2 regions of the Rhodococcus sp. NPDC056960 genome follow, and region 1 is predicted to be linked to the other one. Evidence: riboswitches for the same ligand, from Rfam matches in the RefSeq annotation. Region 1 holds a riboswitch; the other holds the start of a gene.
What was found. A riboswitch is a leader RNA that binds a small molecule or an ion and turns the genes downstream of it on or off. The one in region 1 is predicted to bind S-adenosylmethionine.
Positions count from the first base shown of each region.

Region 1 (5,401 bases):
CGTACGCCAGACCCGGCGCCCAGGTGCATTTCGGTGTCTTCTTCCAGGGTGTCAACCACACCACCATCTGGTCGGACCCGTCGAGCGGTTCGCAGATCGACTTCGAGACGTTCCGTCGGGTCGCCCTGACCGCCGAGCGGGGCCTGTTCGACGCCTTCTTCCTCGGTGAGGGCCTGCGCCTGCGGGAACAGGGCGGCAAGATCCTCGATCTCGACATCGTCGGCCGCCCGGACGCGATCACCCAACTCGCGGCGCTTGCCGGCATCACCCGGCACATCGGGTTGGTGGCCACCCAGAACACCACCTACAACGAGCCTGCCGACCTCGCCCGGCGGCTGTCCGGGCTGGACCTGCTGTCCGGTGGCCGGGCCGGCTGGAACGCCGTCACCACGGACAATGCCTGGACCGGCGAGAACTTCCGCCGCGGCGGCTTCCTCGACCACTTGGACCGGTACGAGAGGGCCGGCCAGTTCCTCGACACCGCTCGCGCGATCTGGGATGCGTGGGCCGACGACGCGGTCGCGACGAGCACCGACGCGCCGACGTGGGTGGCCCCGGACGGAGTGCAGCAGGTGACGCGCCGGACGTCGCAATTCGACGTCGCGATCACCCCGACCCTGCCGCGCAGTGCCCAGGGCCACCCCGTCATCTTCCAGGCCGGCGACTCCCCGGCGGGCCGCGACTTCGCGGCCGGCCGCGCCGAGGTGATCTTCTCCCGGCACGGAACTCATTTCGACGACGCGCTCGCCTTCGCCGAGGACATCCGGGCGAGACTGCGCCGTGCCGGACGCCCCGAGGACGACGTGAAGATTCTGCCGGGCACGCAGATCGTGCTCGCGGAGACGGCATCCGAGGTCGAGGAGAAGGTCCGCTGGGTCCTCGAAGGCCAGTACACCGGCCAGACGGCTCTGTCGCTGGTCGGGCAGGTGTGGGGTCGCGACCTGTCCGATCGGGACCCCGACGGTCCACTGCCCGAATTCGATCCGGTCCCAGCACCGATCTCCGTCACCCGCGGGGCGGCGCGAGACGGGAAGGATCCGCTCGCCATCGCGCGGGAATGGCGTGCCCTGGCCGAGGCGCAGAACCTGTCGCTGCGCCAGGTCGCGATCGCCACCACCCAGCGTTCCGGTTTCGCCGGCACACCCGATCAGGTCGCCGACGAACTCACCCGCTGGGTGCGCAGCGGAGCGACGGACGGCTTCAATATTTCGCCGTACCTGGTGCCCACCGGACTCGACGACATCGTCGACCTGCTGGTACCCGAATTGCAGGAGCGTGGTTCGTACCGAACGGAATACGAAGGTTCGACCCTGCGCGAGCACCTCGGTCTCCGGCCCCCGCTGTCGCGGCGGGAGCTTCCACCCCGGCAGGCCACCGGGTAGCCGGGGCCCGTGTGGCGCGGCGACCGACGATCTCTTACACTCGGTAACGACCATCCAGAGCGACCGAGAGACCTGGCTCGTTGACGTCGCAGCAACCCCCCGTCCTGCGGGTGCGGGTGCTACCGCCGGGATCGATGGAGGAACCATGTTGACCGAAGGCTTCGTGAGCGCCTGGGGGCGCCTGCACGTCGATCTCTGCCGGCTGTCCACCTCCATCTGTTTCAGCTGACCCGCCACCCCGCCACCTCGGGGTTCCGGTTCGTCACACCGCATCCGCCTCGGATCCGGTGCCTTTCACCTTCCTGTGCGCGTGAGCGCTGCCCCTACGACGGGCAGCGCGCACGGCACTTCTTCGAGATCACGGAGTTCTCGGTGCCCTCAGTACCTTTGTCCTCGTCCTCCCGCGGCGGTGCCCGCATCGCCGCGGGAATCGGCGCCGCCGCCGTGCTGGCCACGGCGCTCACCGCGTGCGGTGGCGGTTCCGGCAGTTCCACCGCGGCGGATGCGGGACCGCCGCAGCCCGGCGGCACCCTCCGCTACGGCCTGTCCCAGGCACCCACGTGCGCAGACCCCGCACAGTCGGGCACGAACCAGACGATCTACGTGGCTCGTCAGGTGGTGGACTCGCTCACCGATCAGGACCCGGAGACGGGCGAACTGAAGCCGTGGCTGGCCGAGAGCTGGGACACCGACGCCGACGCGTCCTCCTTCACGTTCCACCTGAAGGACGGAGTGACGTTCAGCGACGGAACACCTTTCACCGCGGACTCGGTGAAGAAGAACCTCGACGCCGTCGTCAACACCCTCACCGGGGCCAAGGCCGCACTGGCCGCCAGCTATCTCACCGGGTACACCGGCACCACCGTCGTCGACCCGCTGACCGCGCAGGTCGACTTCGCCGCACCCAACGCGCAGTTCCTGCAGGCGTCGTCCACCCCGCAGCTCGGCATCCTGTCCGACAGTTCCGTCGCGAAGTCCGCCGAAGAGCGTTGCACCGGCGACATCTCGGGTACCGGACCGTTCACATACGCCGACTACCAGCAGGACAAATCCGTCACCCTGGCCAAGCGTGCCGGATACGACTGGGGCTCCGACGTGTTCGGCCACGACGGCGAGGCCTACCTGGACACCATCGAGTTCAGCGTCGTCCCCGAATCCGGTGTCCGCACGGGCAGCCTGTCCTCGGGACAGCTGGACGCGATCAGCGACGCGTTGCCGCAGGACGCCCCGCAGATCGAGGGCGCGGGCGGACGGGTGCTCACCACGTCGAATCCCGGGACCCCGTTCGGCTTCCAGCCCAACGTGACCCGCGGACCGCTCGTCGACCCCGTCGTCCGCAGCGCGCTGGTCCCGGCGATCAACCGGCAGGAACTGGTCGACACCGTGCTCGGCCCCAATTTCAAGCCCGCCACCGGCACGCTGGCGAGCCGCACCCCGGGATACGTCGCCCTGCCGGACGTGACGTACGACCCGGAAAAGGCGAAATCGATTCTGGATCAGGCCGGCTGGATGCCCGGCGCCGACGGCATCCGCGAGAAGGGTGGCCAGAAGCTCGGTTTCCCGGTTCTGTTCAGTTCGGTGTTCGCCGGCAACCAGGCCATCCTCGAACTGGTGCAGCAGCAGCTGAAGGAGGTGGGCGTCGATCTGCAACTGGACCTCGTGTCCACCCCGGAAGCCACCGCCCGCCAGAATTCGAAGGACTTCGACGCCACCTACTACAACAGCACTCGCGCCGACGGTGACATCCTGCGCACCCAGTTCGGTCTCGAGGGTCGCAACCTGAACAGCCGGAACGCGATTCCCGCGCTCGACGACGTGCTGGCGAAGCAGCTGGCCACCACCGACACCGCCGAGCGGAGCGCACTCCTCGCCGACGCCCAGCAGCAGGTGCTGGGCAACGGTCTGTGGATCCCGACGGTGGAGCTGTCGCAGGCGATCGGCGCGGGCCCGACCGTGCAGAACCTGAAGTTCGAGGCCTCGGCCCGGCTCCAGTTCTTCGACACCTGGATCAGCGGACGCTGAGCCATGATTCGCTACCTCGGACTCCGGGTTCTGCAGGCGGTCGCCGTGCTGTGGGCGACGTTCACCGTGTCGTTCGCCGTGCTGTTCCTGCTGCCGTCCGACCCGGTGAGCATCGCCGTCGACTCGGCGTCCACAGGAACCACGGTCGACGCGGCCGCCGTCGCGGAACTGCAGGCGCGGTACGGCCTGGACCAGCCGGTGTGGGTGCAGTACTGGAACTCGCTGAGCCATGCCGTGCGCGGCGACTTCGGGTACTCCATCGCCACCGGGCAATCGGTGACCGAGGCGATCGGGAACGCGCTGCCCAGCACGCTCGCGCTGGCCTTCGCGGCGCTCGTCCTCGCCGTGGCGTTCGGGACGTCCGTCGCGTTCCTCGCCACCTACACAGGCATCCGGTGGCTGCGAAACCTGCTGTTCTCGCTGCCGCCGCTCGGTGTCGCGGTGCCGACGTTCTGGGTGGGTCTGATTCTGCTGCAGCTGTTCTCGTTCCGGCTGAAGGCCTTCCCAGCGTTCGGAGACCAGGGGGTCGCCGCTCTGGTGCTCCCCGCGGTGACGCTGGCATTGCCGACCGGCGCGGTGATCGCCCAGGTGCTCGCGGCGAGTCTGCAGACCACGTGGCGGCAGCCGTTCATCGAGGCCGCGCGGGCGAAGGGCGCGTCGCGCCGGCGAATCCAGACGCGGCACGCGCTGCGGCTGTCGAGCATTCCCGCCTTCACCATCGCCGGTGTGCTCGTGGGCAATCTGCTGGCCGGATCGGTCGTCGTGGAGACGGTGTTCTCGCGGGCCGGCGTCGGGCGGCTCACACAGACGTCGGTGATGGCGCAGGACATACCCGTGGTCCAGGGGATCGTGGTGCTGAGTTCCCTCGTCTACGTCCTCGTCAATCTCGCGGTCGATCTGCTCTACCCGCTGATCGATCCCCGGATCGTCGAGGGCAGGCGAAGCCGCCACGCCGCCGACGACCGCGCTGATCTGGAGGAGAAGGTTCATGTCTGACATCCTCACCCGGGAACTCCTCGACGAGGCCGAGGGTTTCGACCCCGCCCCGCAACAACCTCCGCCCCCGATCACGCCGGGGACACACCGTCGCGCACTCGGCGTGCCTGCATGGCTGCGGCACACTGTCGTGCCGGTCGTCGCGGCGGCCGTGCTCCTGCTCGCCGTCGGATTCGCGGTGGCGCCGTCGGTGTTCGCGAGCGGTGACCCGTTGGTCGGGGTACCCGCCCGGAAACTGCAGGCGCCCAGCGCCGCACACTGGTTCGGCACCGACAACATCGGACGCGACGTGTACACCCGAGTCGTCCACGGAGCCGGATTGTCCCTGACCGCAACGCTGCTGGCAGTGGGAATCGCATTGGCCGTCGGTTCGCTGATCGGTCTGCTGTCCGGCGCGGTCGGCGGCGCGCTGGACGCCGTGCTCATGCGAATCGTCGACGTCCTCCTGTCGATCCCCGCGCTGCTGCTCTCGCTCGCGCTGGTGACGGCGCTGGGGTTCGGCACGGTCAACGTGGCCGTCGCCGTCGGAGTGTCGCTGATCGCGAACTTCGCCCGGGTAATGCGGTCGGAGGTGCTGCGCGTCCGCAGGTCGCTGTACGTCGAGGCGGCGTTCGCGTCGGGCGTCCGCTGGCACACGGTCCTGCGTCGGCACGTGCTGCGCAACTCGTACGCGCCCGTCGTGGCGCTCGCCGCCGTCGAGTTCGGCATGGCGGTGCTCGCCGTGTCGTCGCTGAGCTTCCTCGGGTTCGGCGCGGTGCCGCCCACCCCGGAGTGGGGCTCGCTGATCTCGGAGGGCAGGAACTACCTCGCCACCGCGTGGTGGATGACGACCCTTCCCGGGGTCGTGATCGTGGCCGTCGTGCTATCGGCGCACCGGCTCGGACATGCACTCGAACGGAGGGAAGTGCGATGAGCGCGAACGACATCCCGCTGCTGCAGGTCTCCGGACTCCGGGTGGCGTACGGCAGTGTGAGCGATCCCGTCGTGGCCGTGAACGGCGT
Region 1 is NZ_JBHURF010000003.1:327,190-332,590, forward strand. It holds gene ACFTWF_RS06780 (NtaA/DmoA family FMN-dependent monooxygenase) at 1-1,382, shown strand, start outside; SAM riboswitch class I at 1,430-1,523, shown strand; gene ACFTWF_RS06785 (putative leader peptide) at 1,528-1,611, shown strand; gene ACFTWF_RS06790 (ABC transporter substrate-binding protein) at 1,755-3,404, shown strand; gene ACFTWF_RS06795 (ABC transporter permease) at 3,408-4,400, shown strand; gene ACFTWF_RS06800 (ABC transporter permease) at 4,393-5,313, shown strand; gene ACFTWF_RS06805 (dipeptide ABC transporter ATP-binding protein) at 5,310-5,401, shown strand, end outside.

Region 2 (5,401 bases), on a different contig from region 1:
TGTGGACGGCGGCCTCACTGGACAAGGCGCAGATCGAACTCACCCAGGCCATCGCCTACGCGACAGCCAACGGCCTCATGGTGGAACCGACCTGACGCGGGTCTGGCGAACCTGAGAGAATGGGGCACGTGACTGCAACGATCCTCGATGGCAAGGCGACCCGCGACGAAATCTTCGAAGACCTGAAGGTGCGGGTGAGCGCCCTGAAGGACAAGGGCATCACGCCCGGTCTCGGCACCGTTCTGGTGGGCGACGACCCGGGGTCGGCCGCCTACGTGCGCGGCAAGCACAACGACTGCGCCAAGGTCGGGATCACCTCGATCCGCCGCGATCTGCCCGGCGACATCACGCAGGACAAGCTCGACGCCACCATCGACGAGCTCAACGCGAATCCGGACTGCACCGGATACATCGTGCAGCTCCCCGTGCCGAAGCAGCTCGACGAGAACGCCGCCCTCGAGCGCATCGACCCCGACAAGGACGCCGACGGCCTGCACCCGGTCAACCTGGGCCGGCTGGTGCTCGGCAAGGAAGCGCCGCTGCCGTGCACGCCGCGCGGAATCCTGCACCTGCTGCGCCGCTACGAGGTGCCGATCGCGGGCGCGAACGTCGTCGTGGTCGGCCGCGGAATCACGGTCGGCCGGCCGATCGGTCTGCTGTTCACCCGGCGCAGCGAAAACGCCACCGTCACCCTCTGTCACACCAAGACGCGGGATCTCGCCGCCGAGGTGCGCCGCGCCGACATCGTGATCGCGGCGGCCGGTGTCCCCGGGCTGGTGACGGCCGACATGGTCAAGCCCGGCGCGGCGGTACTCGACGTGGGTGTGAGCCGCACCGAGGACGGACTGCGCGGCGACGTGGCGGCGGACGTCGCCGAGGTCGCCGGTTTCCTGTCGCCGAACCCCGGTGGTGTCGGACCGCTCACCCGGGCCTTCCTGCTGACCAACGTCGTGGAGCGGGCCGAGCGTGTCGCAGCGTCTCTCGGCTGAGATGGCCGACTGGGGGCAGTTCGCGAAGAAGAACCTGCCGATGCTGGCAGTCCTCGTCGTCATCGTGGTGGCCGTCGGGTTCGTGCTCGCGGATCGGTGGCGGCGAGGAGCCTTCGTGTTCGGCGTCGCCACCCTCCTGGCGGCGGTCTTCCGGTTGACGATGCCGTCGGAGCGGGTGGGGCTGCTCGCGGTGCGCAGCAAGCCTTTCGACGTGGGCGCACTCGTGGCCGTCGGCGGCGCGATCGTGTGGCTGGCCGTGTCGATCGACCCGCTCGGCACCGACTAGCGGTCCGAGCGGGCGTCGTCCCGCGCCGGGGTCAGCGCCCGGCGCGTGCCAGCTGCATCGTTTCGGACAGCAGCTTCGCGACCGCCGCGGCCTCGGTGAGGAACCCGTCGTGGCCGTCCCGTGAATTGAGGACCCGCAGGCCGTCGCACGTGGGGATGTCGTCGGCCAGATCCTCCTGCAGGCGGATCGGGTAGAGGCGGTCGGAGTCGACTCCGCCGACGATCACGGGTGCGGTGATCGTGCTCAGTGCGGCGGCGATACCACCGCGACCGCGGCCCACGTCGTGGCGGTTCATGGCCTCCGACAGGAGTACATAGGTGCCCGGATCGAACCGGCCGACCAGCTTGTCCGCCTGGTGCTGGAGGTAGCTCTCGACGGAGTACCGTCCGCCGCGCCACGGGTCCTCGTCGTCCTGCGGAGAGTTCGCGAACCGGGAGTCGAGCTCGCTCTCGGTGCGGTACGTGAGGTGCGCGATCCGCCGGGCGATGCGCAATCCGGAGCGCGGGATCCGGCCGGTGCCGTGGTAGTCGCCGCCCTGCCAGTCGGGGTCGCTGGTGATGGCCTCGATCTGGGTGGTCTGCGTGCCGATCTGGTCGGCGGTCGCGCGGGCGCCGACGGCGAGGACGAGCGCGGACGCGATCCGGTCCGGGTAGGTCACGGCCCACTCGAGTGCGCGCATTCCGCCCATCGAACCACCGACGACGGACGCCAGCTTCTCGATGCCCAGCAGGTCGGTGAACTTCTTCTCGGCGGCGATCTGGTCGCGGATGGAGATCTCCGGGAAGCGGCTGCCCCACGGGCGACCGTCCTCGGCGATCGAACCGGGACCGGTGGTGCCGCGGCAGCCACCCAGGACGTTGGTGGCGACGACACACCACTCGTCGGTGTCGATCGGCGCGCCGGGCCCGACCATTCCCGTCCACCAGCCGGGGGAGGGGTGCTCGTCGGTGACGGGTCCGGTGACGTGGGAGTCACCGGTGAGGGCGTGCTCGACGAGCACCACGTTGTCCCGGTTCGGGGACAGCTCACCCCACCGCTGCACGGCGAGCGTCACCGAGGGGAGGACCTCTCCGCTCTCGAGTTCGAGGGGGCCGATGTCCAGGGTGCCGAGACGTCCGTCCGCCACGGGCAGGTTCTGTATTGCGCTCACTGTCAAGATGCCGCCGCCGTAAGTCCGGTCTCGATATCGGCGATGATGTCGTCGATCCCTTCGATGCCGACAGCCAGCCGGACCAGTCCGGGAGTGACGCCGCTCGCGGCCTGCTCCTCGGGGGTCAGCTGGGAGTGCGTGGTGGACGCCGGGTGGATCACCAGTGACCGGACGTCGCCGATGTTCGCGACGTGGCTGTGCAGGGTGAGCGCGTTGACGAACTTCTTGCCCGCGTCGATGCCGCCGGCGAGCTCGAACGTCACGATGGCGCCCGCGCCTCTCGGGGCGATCTGCTTCGCCCGCTCGTGCCAGGGCGAGGACGTGAGCCCGGCGTATCCGACGGATACGACATCCGGCCGGGCGTCGAGGTACTCGGCGACCGCGGTCGCGTTCGACACGTGGCGTTCCATGCGCAGGCTGAGGGTCTCGAGGCCCTGCGCGATGAGGAACGCGTTGAACGGGGAGACCGCCGAGCCGAGGTCGCGCAGCAGCTGCACGCGTGCCTTGAGGGCGAACGCGGGCGGTCCGAGTTCGGAGAAGACGACACCGTGGTAGCTCGGGTCGGGCGTGGTGAAGTTGCTGTGGCGGCCCTGGGTCCAGTCGAACGTGCCGCCGTCGACGATGACCCCGGCGATCGCGGTGCCGTGCCCGCCGAGGTACTTGGTGGCGGAGTGCACCACGATGTCCGCGCCGTGCTCGAGGGGTCGGATCAGGTAGGGGGTGGCCACCGTGTTGTCGACGATCAGCGGGATGCCGTGCTGATGCGCGACCCCGGAGATGCCGGGCAGGTCGAGGACGTCGTTGCGCGGGTTGGAGATGGTCTCGCCGTAGAACGCCTTCGTGTTGGGGCGGACGGCGGCGCGCCACTGCTCGAGGTCGTCGGGGTCGTCGACGAACGAGACCTCGATGCCGAGCTTGGGCAGCGAGTAGTGGAAGAGGTTGTACGTGCCGCCGTAGAGCCGCGGGCTGGAGACGATGTGGTCGCCGGCCTCGGCGAGGTTCAGGATCGCGAACGTCTCGGCGGCCTGACCCGACGCGAGCAGAAGCGCGGCGACGCCGCCTTCGAGGGCCGCGATGCGCTGCTCGACCGCGTCCTGCGTGGGGTTCATGATGCGGGTGTAGATGTTGCCCGGTTCGGCCAGACCGAACAGCGCGGCAGCGTGATCGGTGCTGTCGAACGTGTACGAGGTGGTCTGGTAGATCGGCAGCGCCCGCGCCTTGGTGGTCGCGTCGGACGTCTGCCCGGCGTGGATCTGCTTGGTCTCGAACGACCAGTTCTCGGTCATGTGCTGTCTACTCCAGTGGTCTGACGAGGCGCGGACGACGAGCTGTCCGTTCGCGCGCAGGGCTTGTCTGGGGTCTATCTACGACAACAACAACACATCATGAACCTCCGATGTCGGACCCGCGCTTGTCACCCGACTGTTGTATGAATCAGGGAACCAGGTCATCACCCGGGGCACCCCACCGCGGTGGAGGGTTGCCGGCCAGCTAGCCGGGGCTCGTTGCTGGCACTCATGACCTGTGGTGAATCTTAGCGGCTGGGGTCGAACGACCGGAAACGGCACCGATCAGGGCCACGAGCAGGCAAAAGTTACCCGTCGGTAGGGGTGGCTTCCGGCGCCCCGTGGGTTGCGGGCCCGGCGCATAGCAGTACGCTTGTCTTGTTAAAGCGCGGTCTCCCAGGGGCCGCTGTGACCGTCTACGTTTGATAAGCGAACCGTTCGCGGACCCACTCAGGAAGTGCGCCCGCAACCGTGTAACCAGGGAATCTTCCTAGGAGGACGCGAAGCACCCATGTCCAAGATCAAGGTTGAGGGCACCGTCGTCGAACTCGACGGCGACGAGATGACACGCATCATCTGGCAGTTCATCAAAGACAAGCTGATCCATCCTTACCTGGATGTGAATCTGGAGTACTACGACCTCGGCATCGAGTACCGGGACGAGACCGACGACCAGGTGACCGTCGACGCCGCCAACGCGATCAAGAAGCACGGCGTCGGCGTCAAGTGCGCGACCATCACCCCGGACGAGGCGCGCGTCGAGGAGTTCGGCCTCAAGAAGATGTGGCGGTCGCCCAACGGCACGATCCGCAACATCCTCGGTGGCACGATCTTCCGCGCGCCGATCATCATCTCCAACGTTCCGCGATTGGTTCCGGGCTGGACCAAGCCGATCATCATCGGCCGTCACGCCTTCGGTGACCAGTACCGCGCCACCGACTTCAAGGTCCCCGGTCCCGGCAAGGTGATGATCACCTACACGCCCGAGGACGGCAGCGAGCCGATCGAGCACGAACTGGTGAACTTCCCCGAGGGCGGCGGCGTCGTCCAGGGTCAGTACAACTTCACCAAGTCCATCGAGGACTTCGCGCGCGCCTCGCTCAACTACGGCCTGCAGCAGAACTACCCGGTGTACCTGTCGACGAAGAACACCATCCTCAAGGCGTACGACGGCGCGTTCAAGGACATCTTCCAGCACGTCTACGAGACCGAATTCAAGCCGGAGTTCGACGCGGCGGGCCTCACCTACGAGCACCGCCTCATCGACGACATGGTCGCGTCGGCGCTCAAGTGGGAGGGCGGCTACGTCTGGGCCTGCAAGAACTACGACGGCGACGTCCAGTCCGACACCGTCGCGCAGGGCTTCGGTTCGCTGGGTCTCATGACCTCCGTGCTGCTGACCCCGGACGGAAAGACGTGTGAGGCGGAGGCCGCGCACGGCACCGTGACGCGTCACTACCGTCAGCACCAGCAGGGCAAGCCGACGTCCACCAACCCCATCGCGTCGATCTTCGCGTGGACCCGTGGACTCGAACACCGCGGCAAGCTGGACAACACCCCCGACGTCATCGGCTTCGCGCAGGAACTCGAAGACGTGGTCATCAGGACCGTCGAGGGCGGCCAGATGACCAAGGACCTCGCGATGCTGGTCGGCGGCGACCAGGGCTACCTCACCACCGAGGAGTTCCTC
Region 2 is NZ_JBHURF010000005.1:55,492-60,892, reverse strand. It holds gene ACFTWF_RS09385 (pentapeptide repeat-containing protein) at 1-95, shown strand, start outside; gene ACFTWF_RS09380 (bifunctional methylenetetrahydrofolate dehydrogenase/methenyltetrahydrofolate cyclohydrolase) at 129-989, shown strand; gene ACFTWF_RS09375 (DUF3017 domain-containing protein) at 991-1,275, shown strand; gene ACFTWF_RS09370 (homoserine O-acetyltransferase) at 1,307-2,431, opposite strand; gene ACFTWF_RS09365 (bifunctional o-acetylhomoserine/o-acetylserine sulfhydrylase) at 2,428-3,711, opposite strand; SAM riboswitch class IV at 3,828-3,948, opposite strand; gene ACFTWF_RS09360 (NADP-dependent isocitrate dehydrogenase) at 4,223-5,401, shown strand, end outside.
Region 2: another riboswitch for S-adenosylmethionine. It lies ahead of ACFTWF_RS09365 (bifunctional o-acetylhomoserine/o-acetylserine sulfhydrylase); the one in region 1 lies ahead of ACFTWF_RS06785 (putative leader peptide).